DNA from 3 places in the Actinomadura napierensis genome. Region 1 is predicted to be linked to each of the others. Evidence: riboswitches for the same ligand, from Rfam matches in the RefSeq annotation. Region 1 holds a riboswitch; each other region holds the start of a gene.
What was found. A riboswitch is a leader RNA that binds a small molecule or an ion and turns the genes downstream of it on or off. The one in region 1 is predicted to bind thiamine pyrophosphate.
Positions count from the first base shown of each region.

Region 1 (3,267 bases):
CGGACGGATCGCCGCGGTGGACGAGCCGCTCCGAGCGCGCGTGGTTCCCGGCGTACTGCACCATGCGTCCGAACTGCTCGGACCAGAAGTAGGGGGCGGCGTCGTAGACCGCGTCCTGGCCGAGCAGGGCCGCGGCGGCGACGTCGGGGGCGTTGAGGGCGGTGTCCCAGTGCTCGACGAGCAGCCGCCGCCCGTACCGCTCCGACCACCAGGCGGCGCAGTCGCCGACCGCGACGACGTCCGGGCGGACGGTGCCGTCCTCGTCGTCCATGACGGTGCGGAACGAGCCGTCGGTGACGACGCCGCGCTCCAGCCGCAGGCCGGAGCCCTCCAGCCAGCCGAGCGCGGGCCGTACGCCGATGCCGACGACGACCTCGTCGGCGTCGATCCGCTCGCCGCCGTTCGGGCCGGCGAGGGCGAGCCCGCCGTGCTCGACCGCGGCGACCTTGACGCCGGTGCGAAGCTCGACGCCCGCCTCGGCGTACCAGGGGATGGTGAGCGCGCCGACCTCGGGGCCGATCGCCTGCGAGAGCGGGGTGTCGGCGGCCTCGACGACGGTGACGGCGCAGCCCTTCTTCGCGGCGGTCGTGGCGACCTCGGCGCCGATCCAGCCCGCGCCGACGATGACGATCCGGGCGCCCTCGGTGAGCCGTCCGCGCAGGTCGCGGGAGTCCTCGATGGTGCGCAGGACGTGCTGGCGGCCGTCGCCGGGCAGCGTGACGGGTTCGGCGCCGGTGGCGATGACCAGGCCGTCGAAGGGCAGGTCGCCGGCGGTGGACGCGACCGTGCCGCCCCCTCGGCCGTCCCTGCCCGGTGCGTCGAGGCGCAGGCCGGTGGCGCGCTCGCCGAGCAGCAGTTCGCAGCGGAGCGCGTCCCAGTCGGCGTCGACGGTCGTGTCGTCGGAGTCGCCCGCCAGCACGGCCTTCGACAACGGCGGCCGGTCGTAGGGCCGGTGCCGCTCCGCCGAGACGAGGGTCAGCGCGCCCTCGTACCCCTTGCTCCTCAGTGCCTCGGCGGCCCGCACGCCCGCCAGCCCGCCGCCCACGACGATCACCCTGTTCATGGGCGCCCACCCTAACGGGCCCGCCGGAGCGGATTTGGACTGGTGTCCAGACAGCTGCATCGCGGCCGGTGGTCGTAGGGTGGGGGACATAACGGCACGTGCAAACACAACCACGTGCACAACACAACAGGGCGCGGGAGTCCGGTACGACCGGGCTGAGAGGGCGGCTGACCGGGCCGCCGACCGCCACGACCTGATCCGGATCATGCCGGCGAAGGGAGCGCGCATTGCGGATCGTGATCATCGGGGCCGGGGTCATCGGCCTGGCCACCGCCTGGCGGGCCGCCCAGGGCGGCGCCGCCGTCACCCTGGTCGACCCGGCGCCCGCGAGCGGCGCGTCGTCGGTCGCGGCGGGCATGCTCACCCCGGTCAGCGAGCTGACCTACGGCGAGGAGCCGCTGCTGCGCCTCGGCCTCGCCTCCCGCGACCGCTACGGCGCGTTCGCCGCCGAGCTGGCCGAGGCCACCGGCCTGGACACCGGCTACCGCGACGACGGGACGCTCCAGGTCGCGTTCGACTCCGACGACCTGAAGGTCCTGGACGACCTGCGCGCCTTCCAGGAAGGGCTCGGGATCCCCGTCGAGCCGCTGACCGGCCGCGAGTGCCGCAAGGCCGAGCCGATGCTGGCGCCCGGCGTGCGCGGCGGCCTGCTCGCCCCCGAGGACGGCTCGGTCGACCCGCGCCGCCTCGCCCCGGCGCTGCTGGCGGCGGGCGAGCGGCTGGGCGTCCGGCTGGTGCGGCGGCGGGCGAAGGGCGTCGTGATCGAGCGGGACGCCGCCGCCGGGGTCCGGCTGGAGGACGCCTCGGAGATCCGCGCGGACAAGGTGCTGCTGGCCGCCGGGCCGTGGTCGGGCGACCTCGATGGCCTGCCCTCCGGGACCGTTCCACCCGTCCGGCCGGTCAAGGGGCAGGTGGTCCGGCTCCGCACGCCGGTGCCGTTCCTGCGGCGCACGACGCGCGGCGTGGTCAAGGGCTCGTCGATCTACCTGGTGCCGCGCGCGGACGGCGAGATCGTCATCGGCGCCACGCAGGAGGAGATGGGGTTCGACACGCGGGTCACCGCGGGCGGCCTGTGGGAGCTGCTGCGGGACGCCCGCGAGCTGCTGCCCGGCATCACCGAGCTGGAGTTCGCCGAGGTCAGCGCCGGCCTGCGCCCCGGCTCCCCGGACAACGCCCCGCTGATGGGCCCCACCGCGCTGCCCGGCCTCTACCTCGGCACCGGCCACTTCCGCAACGGCATCCTGCTGGCGCCGGTCAGCGCCGACGCGCTCGCCGCGATGCTGCTGGACGGGCCCGTCCCCGAGGTGGCAGCCCCGTTCTCCCCCGCCCGCTTCGCCCCCGAGCCGCAGTGATGAAGGCCGCAGTGATGAAGGTCGTGCAGTAATGAAGATCATCGTGAACGGAGAGCCGCGCGAGCTGCCCGACGGCGCGTCCCTGGCGCAGGCGGTCGCGTCCGTAACCACCGCCGCGTCCGGCGTGGCCGCCGCGCTGAACGACGAGGTCGTCCGGCGGTCGGCGTGGGAGGCGACGACGCTGCGCGAGGCGGACCGCCTCGAAGTGCTGACCGCGGTACAGGGAGGCTGACCGGTGACACATCGGACGACGAACGACACCGCGACGAACGACACCGCGGCGGACGCCCTGGTGATCGCCGGCGAGGAGATCGCCTCCCGGTTGATCATGGGCACCGGCGGGGCGCCCAGCATGCACGTGCTGCGCGAGGCGCTCACCGCGTCGGGGACGGCGCTGACCACGGTCGCGATGCGGCGGGTCGACCCGTCCGCGCGCGGCTCGGTGCTGGACGTGCTGACCGGGTGCGGCATCCGGGTGCTGCCGAACACCGCGGGCTGCTTCACCGCCGGCGAGGCCGTGCTGACCGCGAAGATGGCGCGCGAGGCGCTCGGCACGAACTGGGTCAAGCTCGAAGTGATCGCGGACGAGCGGACGCTGCTGCCTGACCCGATCGAGCTGGTGGAGGCCGCCGAGCAGCTCGTCGACGACGGCTTCGTGGTGCTGCCCTACACCAACGACGACCCCGTGCTGGCGCACCGGCTGGAGCAGATCGGCTGCGCGGCGGTCATGCCGCTCGGCTCGCCGATCGGGTCGGGGCTCGGCATCCGCAACCCGCACAACATCGAGCTGATCGTCGAGCGGGCGGAGGTCCCGGTGATCCTGGACGCGGGGCTCGGCACCGCGTCCGACGC
Region 1 is NZ_BAAAMR010000042.1:33,985-37,251, reverse strand. Features, by position in the region: gene ABD296_RS23390 (NAD(P)/FAD-dependent oxidoreductase) at 1-1,063, opposite strand, end outside; TPP riboswitch at 1,187-1,300, shown strand; gene thiO (glycine oxidase ThiO) at 1,291-2,415, shown strand; gene thiS (sulfur carrier protein ThiS) at 2,447-2,647, shown strand; gene ABD296_RS23375 (thiazole synthase) at 2,651-3,267, shown strand, end outside.

Region 2 (3,267 bases), on a different contig from region 1:
TGACGTAGCAGAGCATCGCGGTGCCGTGCCAGCCGATCATCGCGGCGCCGATCGCCGAGGTGATGTGGTCGTAGCCCGGTGCGATGTCGGTGGTCAGCGGCCCGAGCGTGTAGAACGGCGCGCCGTCGCACCACTCCTGCTGCAGGTCCACGTTCTCCTTGATCTTGTGCATCGGGACGTGGCCCGGGCCCTCGTTCATCACCTGGTTGCCGAACTCGGCCGCGATCTTCGTGAGCTCGCCCTGGGTGCGCAGCTCCGCGAACTGCGCCTCGTCGTTGGCGTCGGCGATGCAGCCCGGGCGCAGGCCGTCGCCGAGCGACCAGGTGACGTCGTAGGCGGCGAAGATCTCGCACAGCTCGCGGAAGTGGGTGTAGAGGAAGTTCTCCTCGTGGTGCGCCAGGCACCACGCCGCCATGATCGATCCGCCGCGCGAGACGATGCCGGTCTTGCGCCGCGCCGTCAGCGGCACGTAGGGCAGCAGCACGCCCGCGTGCACGGTCATGTAGTCGACGCCCTGCTCGGCCTGCTCGATCACGGTGTCGCGGAAGACCTCCCAGGTCAGCTCGGCCGGGTCGCCGCCGGCCTTCTCGACCGCCTGGTACAGCGGGACGGTCCCGACGGGCACCGGCGAGTTGCGCAGGATCCACTCGCGGGTGGTGTGGATGTCCCGGCCCGTCGACAGGTCCATGATCGTGTCGGCGCCCCAGCGGGTCGCCCACGTCATCTTCTCGACCTCGTCCTCGATCGAGGACGCCACCGCCGAGTTGCCGATGTTGGCGTTCACCTTCACCAGGAAGTTCCGGCCGATGATCATCGGCTCGATCTCGGGGTGGTTGACGTTCGCGGGCAGCACCGCCCGCCCGGCCGCCAGCTCGTCGCGGACGAACTCCGGCGCCACGCCCTCGCGCAGCGCCACGAACTCCATCTCGGCGGTGATCTCCCCGCGCCGCGCGTACGCGCGCTGGGTCACCGCGCCGCCGCTCGCCCGGCGCGGCCTGCGGGGGAGCAGCCCGTCGGACACGGGCGCGGAGCGGCGCCCGTCGTCCTCGGGGCGCGCCGGCCGGCCCTCGTACGGCTCGGTGTCGCCGCGTCCGGCGATCCACGCCTCCCGCAGCGCGGGCAGGCCCCTGCGGACGTCGGTCTCGTGCTCGGGGTCGGTGTACGGCCCGGACGTGTCGTACAGGACGACGGCGTCGCCGTTGGTCAGCGGCACCTCCCGCATGGGGACGCGCATCCCGGGCCGCGAGCCCGGGAGGTAGGTCTTGCGGGCAGCTGGAACCACGGATTCGGTCATGACGACTCGATCTCTCCCTACGCCGGCATTACCCGGTCAGGTTCATGCGGTCAGCGGCCGTCCCAGCCGCTATCTCAGCCCGGTTCGCCGGGCCCCCGCGATCTGTCGTGCTCGACGGTAGCCCGGCGCACCCCCGTTGCCGCAACCGCGGTCCCTGGGTTAGAACGCGCCCGCGCGGACGGCCTCCGGCTGGAAAGATCGGGGCATGCGCAACGTCCAGGGGGACTTCACCCTCACGCCGGTCGGGCACGTGTCGTCGGAGCTGAAGGACCGGGCCGAAGCGCCCAAACAGGGGACGGAGGGGGCGCCCGACGCGTGGCTGGTCTTCGAGCCGTCCTGCTCCGCCGCACTGGAGGGGCTGCGCGCCGGCGACCGGGTCATCGTGCTGACCTGGCTGCACCTGGCGCCGCGCGACGTGCTGCGCACCCGGCCGCGCGACGACCCGGCCAACCCGGAGACCGGCGTGTTCGCCACCCGCTCCCCGGCCCGCCCGAACCCGATCGGCCTGCACCCGGTGGAGATCCTCCAGGTCGTCGGCCGGCGGCTGCGCGTGCGCGGCCTGGAGGCGCTCGACGGCACCCCGGTGCTGGACGTCAAGCCCGTGATCGGGGACGTTCCAGGGCTTTGACCTGCCCGTGCGCGGGCGTCCTCCGGGCCACGGCCTAGAGTGGAACCGCATGATCACCAAGTCATGATCGCCGTGTGAGGAAGGAACGCCGCATGCCCGCAGCCCCCCGGACGCCGAGTGCGACCGCCCCGCAGACCGTCCTGGAGAGGATCTACGGGCGGGTCCTGGTGCGCGACCCGGGGGAGCCGGAGTTCCACCAGGCCGTCCACGAGGTGCTGGACTCGCTCGGGCCGGCGGTCGCGGCCCGCCCGGAGCTGGCCGGATCGGGGCTGCTGGAGCGGATCGTCGAGCCCGAGCGGCAGATCGTCTTCCGGGTGCCGTGGACGGACGACTCCGGCGCGGTGCACGTCAACCGGGGGTTCCGGGTCGAGTTCAACAGCGCGCTCGGCCCGTACAAGGGCGGGCTGCGCTTCCACCCGACCGTGAACCTCGGCATCGTGAAGTTCCTCGGCTTCGAGCAGATCTTCAAGAACGCGCTGACCGGGCTCGGCATCGGCGGCGGCAAGGGCGGCAGCGACTTCGACCCGCGCGGCCGCTCCGACGCCGAGGTGATGCGGTTCTGCCAGTCGTTCATGACCGAGCTGCAGCGCCACATCGGCGCGGACACCGACGTCCCGGCCGGGGACATCGGCGTCGGCGGCCGGGAGATCGGCTTCCTGTTCGGGCAGTACCGGCGGATCAGCAACCGCTGGGAGGCGGGCGTCCTGACCGGCAAGGGCCAGCCGTGGGGCGGCTCGGCGTGCCGCACGGAGGCGACCGGGTACGGCAACGTGCTGTTCACCGCCGAGATGCTCCGCAAGCGCGGCGAGGACCTCGACGGCCAGACCGTCACCGTGTCCGGATCCGGCAACGTCGCGATCTACAGCATCGAGAAGGCCCAGCAGCTCGGCGCGAACGTCATCACCGTCTCCGACTCGGGCGGCTACGTGGTCGACGAGAAGGGCATCGACCTCGACCTGCTCAAGCAGGTCAAGGAGGTCGAGCGGGGCCGCGTCTCCGACTACGCCGAGCGGCGCGGCGCGTCCGCCCGGTTCGTCCGGGGCGGCAGCGTGTGGGACGTGCCGGCCGACATCGCGCTGCCGTCCGCGACGCAGAACGAGCTCGACGCGCAGGCCGCGCGGGTGCTGGTCCGCAACGGCGTGAAGGCGGTCTCCGAGGGCGCCAACATGCCGGCCACGCCGGAGGCGGTCCACGTGCTGCAGGAGGCCGGCGTGGCGTTCGGGCCGGGCAAGGCCGCCAACGCCGGCGGCGTCGCGGTCAGCGCCCTGGAGATGCGGCAGAACGCGGGCCGGGAGATGTGGACGTTCCCGCAGGCCGAGGCGGAGCTGTCGGGGATCATGACGCG
Region 2 is NZ_BAAAMR010000092.1:26,467-29,733, forward strand. Features, by position in the region: gene thiC (phosphomethylpyrimidine synthase ThiC) at 1-1,294, opposite strand, end outside; TPP riboswitch at 1,290-1,403, opposite strand; gene tsaA (tRNA (N6-threonylcarbamoyladenosine(37)-N6)-methyltransferase TrmO) at 1,500-1,922, shown strand; gene gdhA (NADP-specific glutamate dehydrogenase) at 2,015-3,267, shown strand, end outside.
Region 2: another riboswitch for thiamine pyrophosphate. It lies ahead of thiC (phosphomethylpyrimidine synthase ThiC); the one in region 1 lies ahead of thiO (glycine oxidase ThiO).

Region 3 (3,267 bases), on a different contig from region 1:
CGGCCAGGTCGAGCTCGGCGTTGAGGTCGGCGACGATGTCGTTCAGCCGCCGGACGAGCCGCGCCCGCTCGGTCATGTGGTGCTGGACGATCTCGTCGTCCTCGGCCGGGTGGTAGACCCCGACCCAGCCGAGCGGGGTGCCAGCCGGGTCCTTCAGCAGGCTCGTGTCGATCCGCACGTCGATCAGCCGGCCGTCGCGGTGGAAGCGGCGGGTCGCGATCGAGATCTGCCCGCCCTCCTTCTCGGACTCGCCCTCGCCGGCGCGCCGGGTGAGCAGCCGCTCCTGGACGGCGTTGTGCTCGGCCTTCAGCTCGTCCGGGACGATCGGCGGGACGCGGCCGACCATCTCCTCGGCGCTCCAGCCGAACATCCGCTCGGCGGCGGGGTTCCACACGGTGACGCGATGCTTCTGGTCGACGGCCACGATCGCGTCGGCGGCGCTCTCGATGACGGCGCGCGCGATCGGATCGTGGACGTGCTGCACGCCTGTCATCGTGCCACCCGGCACCGGCGCCGCGCCGGACAACAGCCGCCGAAAGGTTCCCACCATCTGCCGCGACCGAGCGGAAGAACACCACTTCAGCGGCCCGAAGACCTCGAAATCGGCCATCCGTCGTGCCCTTTCCGGCGGGCGCGGCGCATCCGTCGGCGCGCGGTCCCGGCAACCCTACCGTCGAGTAATGCGGCCGTCCCGCGCGGTCCCCGCCCGGCCGGACGGCACCGCCCGGCCGATCAGCAGGGTCGCGGCGCCGGCGACGAGGAAGGACAGCAGCGACGCGCTCATCCAGCTCTGCGGGGTGAAGTGCAGCGCGTCGCGGACGTCCTGCCAGAGGTCCGCCCACCAGCTCACGGTGCCGGCGTTGATCAGCTGGTAGGCGACGATCCCGATCGCCCACGCGACGATCATGCTCCACCGGGACGGCGCGGTCCGGCTGGCGTCCCAGCCGCCGCGCCCCCGGCCCAGGAAGAAGTCGGCGGCCAGCACGCCCAGCATCGGCACGAACACCGACCCGATCAGCGACAGGAAGCTCGCGTAGTCGTTGATGTCCAGCACCAGGGCGAGCACCGTGATGCCGGCGCCGAGCGCGACCGACAGAACCCGGCGGTCGGCGCGCGGCACGAGGTTCTGGATCGACACCGCCGTGGAGTACACGTTCGCGAACGACTGGTCGGCCTCCCGCAGCACGAACACCGCGAAGAACACCGCGCCCAGCGCGACGTGCAGGAACGGGTCGAACACCCGCTCGGTGTCGCCCGCGACGAGCGCCAGGGCCAGCAGCCCCAGGACGTAGGCCACGATCTGGGTGACCGAATACCCCACCGACGCCGCACCGAAAGCCGCCCGCGCGCTCCTGGCGTGCCGGGTGTAGTCGGCGGCAACCGGCACCCACGAGATCGACACCGCCAGCGCCGCGTCCGCGCCGACCCAGAACCCGCTCCACGACCCGTCGTTCAGGTCGGGCAGCGGCTGCCGGACGAGCTGCACGTAGAAGTAGGCCAGCGCGATGATCACCGCGACCGTCACGTACCGGCGCAGCAGCCGCACCGACCCGAGCGGCCAGATCGTCAGCACCGTGGTGAGCACCCCGGCCGCGACCACGTAGCCCCAGCGCGGCACCCCGTCCCACAGCTCGCGCGCCGCGTCGGCGATCACGATCAGCTCGAACGTGCCCCAGCCGATGAGCTGCGCGATGTTCAGCACCGTCGGCAGGTACGACAGCCGCGCGCCGAACAGGCCTCTGAGCAGCACCATCGCCGGCTGCCCCGTCTTCGCGCCCGGCGCGGCGGCCAGGCCGAGCATCAGCCCGCCCAGCACGGTGCCGACGATCATCGCGGCGATCCCCGCCGCGATCGCCAGCGTCGGCTTTCCGTCGGCGTCCGGCGCGAGGACGGTGTAGGCGCCGGAGAAGGCCAGCAGGCTGACCCCGAGGTTCGCCCAGAACGCGCTCTGGTCCCAGAAGCCGAGCACCTTCGGGGCGGGCTCGTCGAGGGTGTAGGGGACCTCGTCGCGCGGACGCGCGTCAGCGAGGGTCTTCTCGACGTCGGACGTCACGGGACACGCTCCCTACGCCGGCATTACCCGGACAGGTTCATGCGGTCGGCGGCGCCAGGAAGGCCGCCCTCTCAGCCCGGCTTGTGGCCCGAGCTCCCGCGGGTATCGGTCAGCACCGATCGTACAACCGCCCGCAACCCCTCATAAGGTGCAGAACGGTCACGCCACGTAGGGGTCGCCGTCCCGGCCGCTCTCCATCGGCCGGCCCGCCTCGGCCCAGGCCTTCATCCCGCCGTCGACGTTCTTCGCCAGCCATCCGGCCTGGTTCAGCGCCACCGTCACCTGCGCCGACCGCGCACCCGACCGGCAGATCACGAAGATCTCCCGGTCCCGGGGGACCTCCCCGGCCCGGTCGCCCAGCCGGCCCATCGGAATGTGGACGGCCCCGGGCGCGTGCCCCGCCTCCCACTCGTCCTGCTCCCGCACGTCCAGCAGGTAGCAGTCCTGCGGAACGTCGGCGGCGACCACCGCCGGAACCTCGTCCCCGAAAATCATCACACCCCCATGGAACCGCGCGAAGCCACCCTGCGTCGAATCACGCATGCGGTATCGGACGCTCCTTCTCACCGCGCCCGGGCTTGCCATGATCCTCTCACTGGCCGCCTGCGGCGACGAACACGACAAGAGCCTTCCCGCCGAGAAGCCCTCGGGCGCCGCCACGGTCCGGCCCTCGGGTTCCCCGGCCGACAGCCTCACCATCCGGATCCGGGCCTCCGCGCAGGCCCCGGCCAAGACCTACACGCTGACCTGCGACCCGGCCGGCGGCGACCATCCGAAGGCCGCCGACGCCTGCGCCGCGCTCACCAAGGCCAAGGCGCCCTTCGACCCCGTCCCCAAGGACCGGATGTGCACCGACATCTACGGCGGCCCCGAGGTCGCCACGGTGAAGGGCACCTGGCAGGGCAAGCCGGTCGACACCACGTTCAAGCGCAACGACGGCTGCCAGCTCCACCGCTGGACCCAGATCGCCCCCGTCTTCGGCCCGGTTCCCAAGGTCCGCTGACCGGGGACCGGCCTGCCGCGGCGGCGCGGGCGGCGTAGGCCTGCCCGGGCCGTCCGCGACGGCGGTTCGGGTCCGGGGCGTCAGAGCGGGGCGAGGCGTGCCTTGAGCAGGCAGAACTCGTTGCCCTCCGGGTCGGCCAGGACGTGCCACTGCTCGTCGCCCGTCTGGCCGATGTCGGCGGGCCGCGCCCCGAGCCCCAGGAGGCGTTCGA
Region 3 is NZ_BAAAMR010000002.1:157,194-160,460, forward strand. Features, by position in the region: gene ABD296_RS02240 (PAS domain-containing protein) at 1-493, opposite strand, end outside; gene ABD296_RS02245 (purine-cytosine permease family protein) at 668-2,053, opposite strand; TPP riboswitch at 2,046-2,163, opposite strand; gene ABD296_RS02250 (rhodanese-like domain-containing protein) at 2,213-2,545, opposite strand; gene ABD296_RS02255 (SSI family serine proteinase inhibitor) at 2,637-3,056, shown strand; gene ABD296_RS02260 (VOC family protein) at 3,137-3,267, opposite strand, start outside.
Region 3: another riboswitch for thiamine pyrophosphate. It lies ahead of ABD296_RS02245 (purine-cytosine permease family protein); the one in region 1 lies ahead of thiO (glycine oxidase ThiO).